DNA from 3 places in the Nostoc sp. FACHB-190 genome. Region 2 is predicted to be linked to each of the others. Evidence: predicted binding sites of a transcription regulator. Region 2 holds the regulator's gene; each other region holds the start of a gene.
The links. The regulator HrcA, encoded in region 2, represses chaperone genes, less so after heat shock. The targets are predictions, from matches to a motif close to TTAGCACTCNNGANTCNNGAGTGCTAA.

Region 1: the regulator HrcA is predicted to act here: its motif matches at 1,582-1,608, upstream of groES (co-chaperone GroES).
Region 3: the regulator HrcA is predicted to act here: its motif matches at 2,424-2,450, upstream of groL (chaperonin GroEL).

The regions. Positions count from the first base shown of each region.
Region 1 covers NZ_JACJQW010000027.1:96,349-100,639, reverse strand. The annotation lists gene groL (chaperonin GroEL) at 1-1,156, opposite strand, end outside; gene groES (co-chaperone GroES) at 1,254-1,565, opposite strand; gene H6G28_RS24930 (hypothetical protein) at 2,229-2,402, opposite strand; gene H6G28_RS24925 (response regulator transcription factor) at 2,794-3,471, shown strand; gene H6G28_RS37460 (hypothetical protein) at 3,885-4,010, shown strand; gene H6G28_RS24920 (DUF3386 domain-containing protein) at 4,252-4,291, opposite strand, start outside.
Region 2 covers NZ_JACJQW010000015.1:23,618-27,908, reverse strand. The annotation lists gene H6G28_RS17230 (type I restriction endonuclease subunit R) at 1-245, shown strand, start outside; gene H6G28_RS17225 (DUF2834 domain-containing protein) at 249-926, opposite strand; gene H6G28_RS17220 (tetratricopeptide repeat protein) at 948-1,685, opposite strand; gene hrcA (heat-inducible transcriptional repressor HrcA) at 1,900-2,997, opposite strand; gene H6G28_RS17210 (rhodanese-like domain-containing protein) at 3,446-3,805, opposite strand; gene H6G28_RS17205 (DUF3352 domain-containing protein) at 4,061-4,291, shown strand, end outside.
Region 3 covers NZ_JACJQW010000005.1:3,064-7,354, forward strand. The annotation lists gene corA (magnesium/cobalt transporter CorA) at 1-566, opposite strand, end outside; gene groL (chaperonin GroEL) at 727-2,391, opposite strand; gene H6G28_RS07930 (MraY family glycosyltransferase) at 2,628-3,710, shown strand; gene fabG (3-oxoacyl-[acyl-carrier-protein] reductase) at 3,711-4,291, opposite strand, start outside.

The DNA.
Region 1 (4,291 bases), on a different contig from region 2:
CGGTTTCGGTGGCTGCACCAACTTTGACTACAGCTACACCGCCAGCCAATTTAGCCAGACGTTCTTGTAATTTTTCTTTGTCGTAGGAAGATTCGGTTTCTTCCATTTGACGGCGAATTTGTTCGATGCGAGCTTTAACGCCAGCTTCGTTACCTTCAGCAACAATTGTGGTGTTGTCTTTGGTGATGGTGATGCGGCGAGCTTTGCCTAAACCATCAAGCTTGGTGTTTTCTAGCTTCAGACCTGCATCTTCGGTGATGAGTTGACCACCGGTGAGGATAGCGATGTCTTCTAGCATAGCTTTGCGGCGATCGCCAAATCCAGGCGCTTTTACAGCAGCTACGTTCAGCACACCACGCAGGCGGTTAACAACTAAGGTTGCTAAAGCTTCTTTTTCAATATCTTCAGCAATAATTACCAAGGGCTTGCCTTGACGTGCAACTTGCTCAAGAACAGGTACTAAATCTTGTACTAAAGCGATTTTCTTATCGGTCAGCAGTAAGTAAGGATCATCAAATACTGCTTCCATCCGCTCAGGATCAGTTGCGAAGTAAGGAGAGATGTAGCCTTTGTCAAAGCGCATCCCTTCGGTGATTTCCAATTCGGTGGTCATGGATTTTCCTTCTTCCAAGGAAATTACACCTTCTTTACCCACCTTATCCATTGCTTGGGCAATCATCTGACCGACTTCATCGTCGTTACCGGCAGAGATAGAACCAACTTGAGCAATAGCTTTGGAATCTTCTACAGGACGAGCGTGTTCGGCAATTTTTTCTACCAAGAAGGTGGTAGCTTTATCAATACCGCGCTTCAACAGGATGGCGTTAGCGCCAGCTGCTACGTTCCGCAAGCCTTCTTTCACGATCGCATGAGCCAATACGGTTGCGGTTGTGGTACCATCACCCGCAGCGTCGTTGGTTTTAGAAGCAGCTTGACGAATCAAAGAAACGCCAGTGTTTTCAATATGATCTTCTAATTCGATTTCTTTGGCGATGGTCACACCGTCGTTGACGATTTGTGGTGCGCCAAATTTCTTCTCTAGAACTACGTTACGACCTTTGGGGCCGAGGGTCACAGCTACAGCCTCAGCTAAGATGTCAATGCCTCGTTCTAGGGCGCGACGTGCGTTTTCGTTGTAAATAATGCGCTTTGCCATAGTTGTTAATCTTCCTGTGTCAGTTATTTTTTGTCAGTGGTTGTTTGTCATTTGTCATTTGTCCAGGGACTTTTGACTTGTGACTTGTGACTTTTGACTAGGAAACGATGGCTAGAATGTCTTTTTCAGAGAGCAGTACATACTCTTCCGTGCCGAGTTTCACATCTGTGCCAGCATATTTGGAGTACAACACTTTGTCTCCAACTTTGACTTCTAACTCTTGACGGCTACCGTCATCGTTACGTTTGCCAGCTCCAAGAGCAACAACTTCCCCTACTTGGGGTTTTTCTTTGGCGGTGTCGGGTAAGTAAAGACCACCGGCGGTCTTTTCTTCTGATGCGCTTACTTTGACAAAAACGCGATCGCCTAAAGGTTTAACTGTAGATACGCTTAAAGATACAGCTGCCATACAAATTTCTCCAGAGTTAGCACTCTCAACTCCTGAGTGCTAATTTACCGAAGAAAAGCCTGCAATGGCAACATTTTGTGATGTACGGGTTTCCGAACTCTTGGAAGAAAGCAGGGGAGCAAGGGAGCGGAGGGGCGGAGGAGAAAACTTTCTATAAAAATTTCTCTTTGTTTCACTGCACACTACTCCCCATCTCCTCTGCACCCCTGCCCGTCTGCCCTTCTTTTCCCCACACCCTTACACCCCTAAACCCCTCCTTTCCCCACTCCCTAACCCTCAGTAATCGGAAGTTCACTTAAGTATTAGTACCTAATTAGGTTTAATTTTCTGATTTCCATCCGTAAGTTACGAATATTTTTATATGGTCAACTTTATTTGCAAAGCTTGGAAATTGTTATAGAACAGTAAACAGGGAGCTACAAATGAGTAACAATACCAAGATTCAACAACTATCACATCGACCAAACCATTAAATATGTAGACCACAAGAAAACCTTAAGTAATTGTGTAAAAATTTTAGGAATTGCCAAAAATCAGCGACATATTTTTATGTGTGCTGACCACACAGTTGCTAACTCTGGTTAACAGCAAGTTATTTGGTAGTTCTGGGAAGGCTTAAATCAGCTAATCAAGAACTCAAACTTGGTGAAAAGCGATAAAAGTTTACCCCTCTGCATCTTGACAATTCAAGACAATTGCTTGCCACTTTGTTGTTCTAGACAGATAATGGTTTTCTGCTCGGATGGTGGTGTCTGGTATCGCCAAGCAAATTTGCAAGTTACTGAGAGGATCATCCAAACATACTTGATCGGCATAATGGTGGTAGAAGATTTGCATTTTTAACCCATCTTTGCCGGAAATTCCCCTACTTGCTTGTTAACATCTGATAAGGCTTCACATCCGCAGGATATAGTAAAGCAGTACGCTGATGAAAGTGCAGGTTGTTATAAAGCTGGGGTCATCACAAGCCAATACTTACTAGTGAATGGCAGATGATTATTATTCAATCAGTGTTTTTTCACCCGTACCTTTCAAAGCGATATATAATAGCGCATTATAATTACTACTGCTCTACGTATCCTTACCGGACTTTTGCCAATGAGTTAGTGGTCTTAAATAAGGTGAGAACCGCTTTTGAGACTTCGAGGACGCAAAGGCAAGTTAAGTGGGAAAAAAGACAACATCTCGATAAATCCACCATTATTAAGGATAACCATTCAAGACCTTGATGGATCGAAGCGCGACAAGTGCCACTGCTATGAAAGAGCCCAGCATGAAAGATCACAAACGCCTTCTACTAATTGATGACGACCCTAACCTCATCTTGCTGGTAAAGGATTACTTGGAATTTAGAGGATATGAAGTCGTCACTGCTGAAAATGGACGCGAAGCTCTGGAAATTCTAGAGCATGATGTTCCAGATATGATCATCTGTGACGTAATGATGCCGGAAATGGACGGTTACACTTTTGTGGAACAAGTCCGGCAAAACGAACGTACTAGTTGGATTCCTGTTTTATTCCTATCAGCCAAGGGACAAAGTGCAGACCGAGTTAAAGGTTTAAATAAAGGCGCTGACGTATATATGGTCAAGCCTTTTGAGCCAGAAGAACTCGTAGCACAAGTAGAATCTTCGCTGAAACAAACTATCCGTTGGAAGGAACACCAAGCCAAAGGCGGGGAAAACGGTTCTCGTATTCAAGTTCCTTTTGATGTGCAGCTAACTCCAACCGAACTGAAAGTAGTACAGTTTGTAGCCAGGGGTTTAGCGAACCGAGAAATTGCTGAAGAATTAAACGTTAGTCAGCGTACCGTTGAAAGCCATGTGTCCAATATGTTGGGCAAAACCAATCTCCATAACCGCACTGAATTAGCGCGGTGGGCGATTGAAAACCAAATGGCTTAAAAGGCTTTCAGCATTCAGCCGTCAGCTTTTGACTGTTTAACCTGACTGCTGATAGCTGAAAGCTGGTATATCAGCTAGTACTCATGAAAGAGAGACTAGAGACTAAGTACTAGAGGCTGGAGACAAAAGAGCAGTATTTTTACTCAGCATTTAGCACTTAGTACTCAGCACTTTTTCAGTTCAGCACAGCTGCTTTTCAACAGTTAAATAAAAAAGCAGCTAAATCCTGATAAAATGCGCCAATCTCAGCAACAGCGCACCCCATTGAACAATCGGTCATCCCAAGAGTCAGTGACTTCAGGAATTATTACTGGTTAATAGTTATTGAAAGTACAGCACAAATGGTGTGATTGCATCTACCCTCCTTGGGGTAATCTCTTTTTAGATTTTGGATTGGGATCGGCTTTGCATCAGTGCTAAGACATAACGAAAATGCGGAAATGGTGAATCCTGCAAGCAATCCACTGCATCACTTGACCCAAAGATTAAAAGCGATCGCCTGTACGATGTTAGGGCGATCGCTTTTAGTTTTAATATGACTGACGCAATGAGAAAAAATCAAGGGTCTATAGGAGGGTGTGGGGGTTTAGGGGTGTATCCAAGACCCTTACACACTCACACCCAACCTTGGTACATAAGCCTAGATAAGTAGTTAAACATAATTAATTACACAAAGTCATTGCGAATGGAGCGAAGCGAAATGAAGCAATCGCAAGGGCTGGGATTGCTTCGCTTCGCTCGCAATGACTGTAATTAATTTTGCGTGGTTACTTAGATAGCTTAAGCCGCAGGTTCCAACAATTGAATATTCGAGAAAATA
Region 2 (4,291 bases):
GAACTGGCATTCCTGTACCCGCAGCATTACCACAGTTATTAGCTTATATGCTGACTAACTCTGAAAGCAATAAACCTGTGTTTGGAATGGCGACAAACGGTGATGAGTTTGTATTTCTTAAGCTCACTTTCAATGAAAATCCCCAGTATGATGTATCACGAACATTTTCTTTATTTCCTAGAAGACATGAGTTAGCTGAAGTTTTGCAGATTATGAAGCGATTGGGACAAGTAGTGCTGAGTTGAATGTTAATTAACAGTCAATTTTTGCTTAGATATACCTGTTGTCTCAGCTTCCGGTAAAGCTGGACGGACACACAAATAAATTAACGGGCCAAATAACGGAACCAAACTGATTAACCAAAATATTTGATGATTTTTCCAACCCCGACGCGCCATATCATCTCCTAGCAACACCGGGAATAATAAACTCAGCAAGCAAAAATCTAAACTCATCACATGGATAAAGCGGTTAGTTTGCCACTGTTGGATAAAATCTTGCCAGTCTCCACCTTGCACACCATAAGCAACTAATATGCCTGCAATTACGGTGAGTATAATCCCAGTCACGCGAGCATCTAGCAACCTGATGAAAATATTTTTTTTGCCAACAAATTCTTGATTTGGCTCTCGGAGAAATAAATAAGGTAACAAAGCAAAAGCACCTACACCAAAAGATGCAGTCGCAAATGGCCAAGCTGGGATTTTTTGATTTCTACCATCAATAAATGCTAATGCACTGTAGGCAAGAGGCCAAATCCCCATCAGATTAAACAAGGAAATCACTAGAGGGTTGATTCCTTGCCATTGACCAAGAGAAAGTTTCTTGATTAACTCGAATGTATCAGGTTGATCAGGGGGTGCTAGGAAAAAAGCATAAACCACAAATCCCACCCACAGGGAAAACAGAGATACTTTCCTCAACATAAACTTAAAAATAAATTTATTTTAACGTTTTATGGTTCTTAAGAGTTTTGCTGCTTTATTGACCAGCCGTTTACGCTTGTAATGGAAGTAGGAAGACTCTTGAATTTTAACAATAATTGTTTCCAGATAATTACATGCAGTCTGGACATCTCCCTGGTGAGAGAGAATTTCCGCCAAGATGATATAGGCTTGTGGATGATTCCAATTTTGAATGTGGTTTTCTAGATGCTGTTTAGCGGCTTCAAATTCTTGTAAAGCAAACAATGTTTCGCCATACATTAAAGAAGCATCACCATATTTATAATCTGGGTCTATTTTTAATAGAGTGTGTAAATAAGACTTGGCAGAGGTGAATTTTTTATTTTTAATATCAATAAATGCTTCATGCCAAAGGGTTTGGAGATTGTCATCTTCGTTGTTAAAATCAGGCTGATTTAAGGCTGTGGGTTGATCAAAGCTTTCCACGTCATCTGAGAGATGATGACTGAAATTAACATACTGAGCAGCTTTTTTGATACTTTTTACTTTTAGTTTTGCTTTGCGTCGTTTATGAGAGCTTGTCAAGTTGCGCCAATGCTTCTGAACTGGGATATGTCCTCGCGGTATCCAACGTTGAAAACAGTAAGCGATCGCCCCAAAAAAGTTGACAATAATTAAAACCCACAGCCATAACCGCTTGTCTGGTTCATTGCGAATACAGTCATAAAGCATGAATAACCAAAATCCGGTCATTAACAACAATCCCACAACTTTGATCATTAACTGAATTCCCTAGCCTATCTGCAAGTTTGATTTTTCCTCACAAAATGCGTTTCACTCGTTTGGGAACAGTCCTAGTTTCCGAGATGATACCCTAGTATTTCTGTAAAGTAGAAACGTATGAGGTAGGAAATTCCATTAAAACCTAGATTCAGTCAAATCATCAAGGGTTAGTAAAGATACAAACCTAGTCCGTGGGATTGCGAGAAAGCATTTAACTGAAAGCTTCAGACAGGTAATCGGCGGCGGCGGCTACTACTGCGATCGCACTTTCGTAATCTAGGCGCGTCGGACCTAAAACCCCGACACTACCAATCGGTACAGAACCTCGACGGTAGGTAGAAGAAATTAAGCTGCAAGTACGTATCGGCTCTAAGGGATTTTCTGCACCAATTCGTACTGTCACCCTAGATTTACTTGCATCTTCTGTCTCTGGTTCATCAAAGATTAATTGGCATAATTTGTCTTGTTCTTCTTCTAGCAATTGCATAATTGTTTTGACTTGCTGCAATTGAGAAAATTCTGGCTGACGCAATACTTCTGTGACACCACGCACCATAATTTGTGTTGGGGTTGGTGCTTGAGTACGACGGCTTAATTCCGCAACTGAACTTTTCAAGAATTCGCCATACAGTTGAAATTCTTGGTCTAATTCGCTCCAATTTAAGTTAGCTATTTCTAATAAACTCCGCCCCCGCAAATGGTTATTTAAGAAGTTAGAAACTATCTGCAACTCCCGATCAATTACTTCAGCATCAAGTTGCAAATTTTCTTTTTCTGGTGGCAAATCCATCACTTTAGAATGGGTTTCATAGCCATCTGTGACTAAAATTAGCATGATTCTACCAGCTTCAATTTGCAACAGTTGTAAATGTCGCACTAAGGCTGTTGAAGTTTGGGGCATAGTAATCAAGCTAATACAACCACTTAATGTCGCTAAAATCTGTGCGGCTCCATGAATCAGGGCTTCCAAACTCCAATCTTCCCAATGCAGGCGTTGTTGGAGTGAAAGTTCTACTTCCTTGGCTAAGGTTTCTGTTCGTGTAGCGTCTCGCAAAGAAGGTGTAATTAACTGGTCAACATAAATGCGATAACCGGAGTCAGAAGGTATTCTTCCAGCTGAGGTGTGTGGTTGATAAAGTAGCCCAGATTTTTCTAATGCACCCATCACATTGCGAATTGTGGCCGAGCTAACGCCTAAGTCATACTCTTCCACCAAAACCTTTGATCCAACAGGTTCTGCTGTCGCAATGTAGTGACGTATTGTTGCCCAAAGGATGTGCTGTTGTCGATTGGTTAACTGGACTTCCATAAGGTGTGTATTACCGAAAGCAAATTTAAGAAAAGTTTGAAAAAAATTTTTTGAGCTAATGCAAAAAAAGATTAATATTGGTTAATTAAGATAGCAAAATTTTTATCTATATTATAGTTACTTGCAGCAACATTAATTGAGTTGCTAACTCTGAACGAATTAATCTTTTCAGCTAAAAAAGCTGTTTGACAATTTAAAGTTTTTTAATTATTAAGTATCTTCCCACAAATTTTACAAATAAGTTGTATTGGTAGATACTTATTTTTCTCACCATTTAAGTTAGATGTCGTCAGGATAAATGCTGATTGTGATGAGTGGTGGTTCGGCTCCGCTCACCAACCGGGAGTAGAGGTGTGGTTCGGCTACTTCGGCTGCGCTCAGCACAAGTGCGCTCACCAACCTTGGGTGTAGGGGGAAGAAGCCAGGACAAATGACCAAGGACTATTGACTAATATTGTGGGATTTCTGGGTCAACTAGTTGAGAATAAGCGGCGATACCACCTGTAATATTTTTGACATTTGTAAATCCTTGAGCAATCAACCACTGACACATCTGAGCAGAACGCACACCGTGATGACAAAGGACAAGGGTTTCAGCCTCTGGATTCAACATCGTGAAAATTTGTTCATTCCAGTTGGCATATTCACTCAACGGTAAGTTAACAAACCCTGGGAGGCTGGCGATCGCTAATTCTTGAGGTTCACGCACATCTACTAACTGAATATTTGCAGCGCCAGTAGCTAAACGTTCGGCTAATTCTTCAACGGTAATTTGAGTCATGGGTTGCCCAAAGGATTTATCTGTCATGAAGTTTTTGTAAACGATCCTATACATTTATGTTGACAGAAAATCTGACCCTTAGCATGAGCAATGATTCTCAGTGATTTTAGGCTTAGTCTCAAGATTGTCTGTTCAGGCGGGGTGTAGGGGGTTAAGGGTGTTGGGGTATAAGGGAAAATAATGATTCTATTCACCTAAACCCGCATCCCTATCTTTCACATCCTTACACCCTGTTCATTAATTCTGCTTAAATGGCTGTGAAAGTCAGTATTTAATAACTTTATGGTGAATCGGCAAAGCTCATTTTTTGGTTTTATAGTCGCTGGTGCGATCGCACTGGTATTAATTGCGATCGCAGGTTTTTGGTTCTTCACCAGAACTCCTGTTACCCTCGTCACTTCCACCACCTCTCAGCCTGGTGCAGCTATTTTTGTGTCGAAGCTTTCTCCGGTGATGGTGTCGTTACTCACCAACCCTGACCGTTTGCAGGCTTTGGAACGAGAAGGAGAAATT
Region 3 (4,291 bases), on a different contig from region 2:
TCTAACAAAGCATAAGCTAAATAATCAGCACCTTGTTTACGAATAATACCTTTGCCTTTATCAATTCGCATTCTGACACTATCAAAACAATCATGTTCTGGTTCTTCCTGCACAGTCAGCAAGTAATATTTACCTAACACAAAACTTACCTGTTCGCTATAAAACCCACAGGTATTTTCTTTCGGCACGACCATCCGAGAAATTATCAGTAATTGGTCTTCATAATCTTCGATTTTAGGGCGTTCTCCCATATTGACCACATCTTCTAAAACCAGAGGATGTAACTCAAAGACTTTACCCAAACGTTGTAATATATCTTGACTACCTACACCTTGAACATCTACCCAAGAAACTGATTCCGTATCTAAGTAACTCAAACATTCTTCAGGAGTAGCAATTTGTTTACGGATAAAATTTGTTTGGTTGTAATCAAACAAAACAATGATTGGCGCTTCTGCATTTTCATCAATAATCAGAGTTCCTGGTATATTTCCTGGTTGATGATAAAAATCCTGGAAATTGGGCTTACGAACTTTTTTGCTCAGACGACGAACTTTGCTAATCATGTGTTAACTGTCAATTGTCATTGGTCATTGGTGAGGATTGTAATCTAAAATCCAAAATGCTATGACGAATGAGCCAGTGTATAAAAAAACAGCTTGTCTTGGCAAGACAAACTGTTGACAAAAATAAAGATATTTATCAGGGAAATCTGGGCAGGTAGGATTACATCATTCCCATACCGCCCATACCACCCATACCACCCATGCCGCCCATGCCACCCATACCGCCCATGTCAGGGACAGCAGGTTTTTTCTCTGGTTTTTCGACGACGATCGCTTCGGTAGTCAAAACCATCCCCGCAATCGAAGCAGCATTTTGCAAGGCAGAACGCACAACTTTCGCTGGGTCAATGATTCCCGCAGCAATCAAGTCTTCAAATTCTCCGGTAGCAGCGTTGTAACCAACGTTGAATTCGGTTTCTTTGACTTTGGAAACGATGACAGAACCTTCTGCACCAGCATTGTCAGCAATTTGACGTAGAGGTGCTTCTAAAGCGCGTTTGATAATGTCTGCGCCAATTTTTTCTTCATCATTGAGGCTGTTCTTAATCTCGTCAATTTTGGTAGACAAGTGAATTAAGGTTGTACCGCCACCAGGCACAATTCCTTCTTCAACGGCGGCTTTGGTGGCGTTGAGTGCGTCTTCAATGCGGAGTTTGCGGTCTTTGAGTTCGGTTTCTGTGGCTGCACCGACTTTAATCACAGCGACACCACCGGCTAATTTGGCAATGCGTTCTTGGAGTTTTTCTTTGTCGTATTCGGAATCAGTTTCTTCTAACTGCTTGCGAATTTGACCAATCCGTTTTTGAATTTCTGGCTTGGTGGTGCTACCTGCAACAATTGTGGTGTTTTCTTTATCAATTGTGATTTTGCGGGCAGTTCCCAAGTTTTCCAAAGAAGCAGTATCTAAGCTAAGACCAATTTCCTCAGAAATTAACTGACCATCGGTGAGGATGGCGATGTCTTGTAGCATAGCTTTGCGGCGCTCGCCAAAGCCAGGGGCTTTGATGGCAGCTACATTCAGCACACCCCGCGCTTTGTTGACTACTAAAGTTGCCAAAGCATCGCCTTCGACATCTTCGGCAATAATCAACAGTGCTTGACCCAAACGGGCAACTTTTTCTAGTACAGGGACTAATTCTTGAATACTGTTGATTTTTTTGTCAGTAATCAGAATGCGAGCATTTTCAAACTCAACAATCTGCCGTTCGTTGTTGGTGATGAAGTAAGGAGAAATATAACCTCTGTCGATTTGCATCCCTTCGACTACTTCTAATTCAGTGGTCAGGGATTTGGATTCTTCAACGGTAATAACACCATCTTTGGTGACTTTCTCCATTGCTTCTGCCAGCATCGCGCCGACTTCTTCATCGTTACCTGCGGAGACTGTGGCTACTTGAGCGATCGCAGAACCTTCCACTGGCTTGGCGATTCTGGCAATTTCTTCTACCAATGCCTCGATAGTTTTGTCAATGCCCCGCTTTAAGCTGATGGGATTAGTACCAGCCGCAACATTTTTCAAACCTTCTTTAATTAAAGCTTGTGCTAAAACGGTGGCGGTAGTAGTGCCATCCCCAGCAGTATCCTTGGTTCTTGATGCTACTTCTTGGATGAGTCTGGCACCAGTATTTTCTAAGGGGTCTTCTAATTCAATTTCTTTGGCAACGGTGATCCCATCGTTAACAATCTGGGGTGTGCCGAATTTCTTTTCTAACAGGACGTTACGACCTTTGGGGCCTAATGTAATTTTCACTGCATCGGCCAGGGCATTGACACCCCGTTCCAGCGCCCGCCGTGATTCTTCATCAAAGGAAATAATTTTAGCCATGTTTCACTTCTCTTGCGCTTCCTTTAGACAATTTAGCACTCACAGACTCAGAGTGCTAATAACCAAAACTGGTCAGATTATAAATGGAATTTATCAGGATTGGTACTGGTATGAAGTGTGAAGTTCCGCCCTGGGATCTTGAGACTTGAGTAAATACCAGTACCTTTTCTTAAAAAATTGATTAATATACATTTGATGCTCATGTAGGATACAGGCAGTAATGGTTGAATTGGGAGATGAATCTAGACAACTCCCTTAAGTCTCTGGGTATTGCCGACCCAAGCGGCATCGGCTGGTTGGCAGTAGTTTTCACGTTTCTCTTCGCTTGGCTAGTGACATGGCGCTTAATACCGACAGTACGCAAATTTGCCCTGCGAGTTGGTTGGGCTGATCAACCAAATGCGCGACGGCTAAATCGGGAACCTTTACCGAATGCTGGCGGGTTGGCTATCTATGCAGGAGTAATTGCCGCGTTAGTTCTTGCTAGTCTGTTACGACCAATTGAATTACAAAGTGTTTTGGCACAGGTTTTAACTGTGCTACTAGGAGGCTCAATCCTAGTATTAGTTGGCTTCATTGACGATCAGTTCGGTTTACCCCCTTCTGTGCGCTTGTGGACACAGATCATCACAGCCTTGTTGCTGGTTGCTAATGGCATCAGCATCAAAGTTGCCTTCGGCACACCCATAGACTCATTTTTATCAATATTTATTACCGTGTTGTGGGTGGTTGGAATTACCAACGCGATCAATTTGATGGATGGTATGGATGGTTTGGCGGGGGGGATCAGTTTTATTACGGCGATGAGTTTGTTAGCAGTTTCCGCCCAATTTCCCAATAAAGCGGCGGCGACTTTGGTTTTGGCAGCTTTGGGAGGCGGGGCGTTGGGTTTCTTGCGCCACAATTTCCACCCCTCACGCATAATTATGGGTGACGCTGGAGCATACTTTTTTGGTTATGTTTTAGCTGCTACCAGTATTTTGGGTGATTTGCAGATAACTACAGTCTTTTCCTTAGTACCGACGGTTTTATTTTTGCTATTACCAGTGTTAGACACTACCCAAGTGTTTTTACGGCGACTATTAGCAGGAAAAAACCCCCTCAGTACTCCAGGTAAGGATCACTTACACCACCGTTTATTAGCTTGGGGATTCTCCCAAAGTCACGCCGCTTACACCCTTTGGACAATGACCTTAATGGGTAACTTACTGGCGATGACGATTCGTGGGATGCCTTTACCTGTGATAGTCGCCACCTGCACTGGCATTATTATTTTGTTGAGCTTCACCGTTTGGCAAAGAATCTTAAATAATGCGTAATTACATCACCATGCCACCATCTACGTTAAAGACTTGGCCTGTGATGTAATTTGCTGCGGGATCAGCAGCCAGAAAGCGCACCATCCCGGCCACTTCCTCTGGTTGTCCATAGCGACCAAGGGGGATAAATTTCAAAATTTCTTCGGTGTTGCTGAGATTGCTGGTCATATCGGTGGTGATAAAACCAGGGGCGACGGCGTTCACGGTGATCCCACGGGTTGCTAGTTCTTTAGCAACGGTTTTTGTAAAACCAATGACTCCGGCTTTGGCGGCGCTGTAGTTGGCTTGGCCTGGGTTGCCCATTTGTCCCGCCACGGAGGTAATATTAATAATTCGCCCAGAACGCTGTTTCAGCATGAGTTTGCTAACGGCGCGGGTACATAAGAAAACGCCAGTTAAGTTGAGGTCAATTACGGCTTGCCATTCTTCTGGCTTCATCCGCAAAAGTAATGTGTCGCGGGTAATTCCGGCATTGTTAACTAAAATATCAACTCGACCAAATTTTTCTGTCGTGGCGTTGATGAGTGCTTCGACTTGTTCTGCTTGGGAAACATCGGCTTGCAATGCTAAAGCCTGTCCAC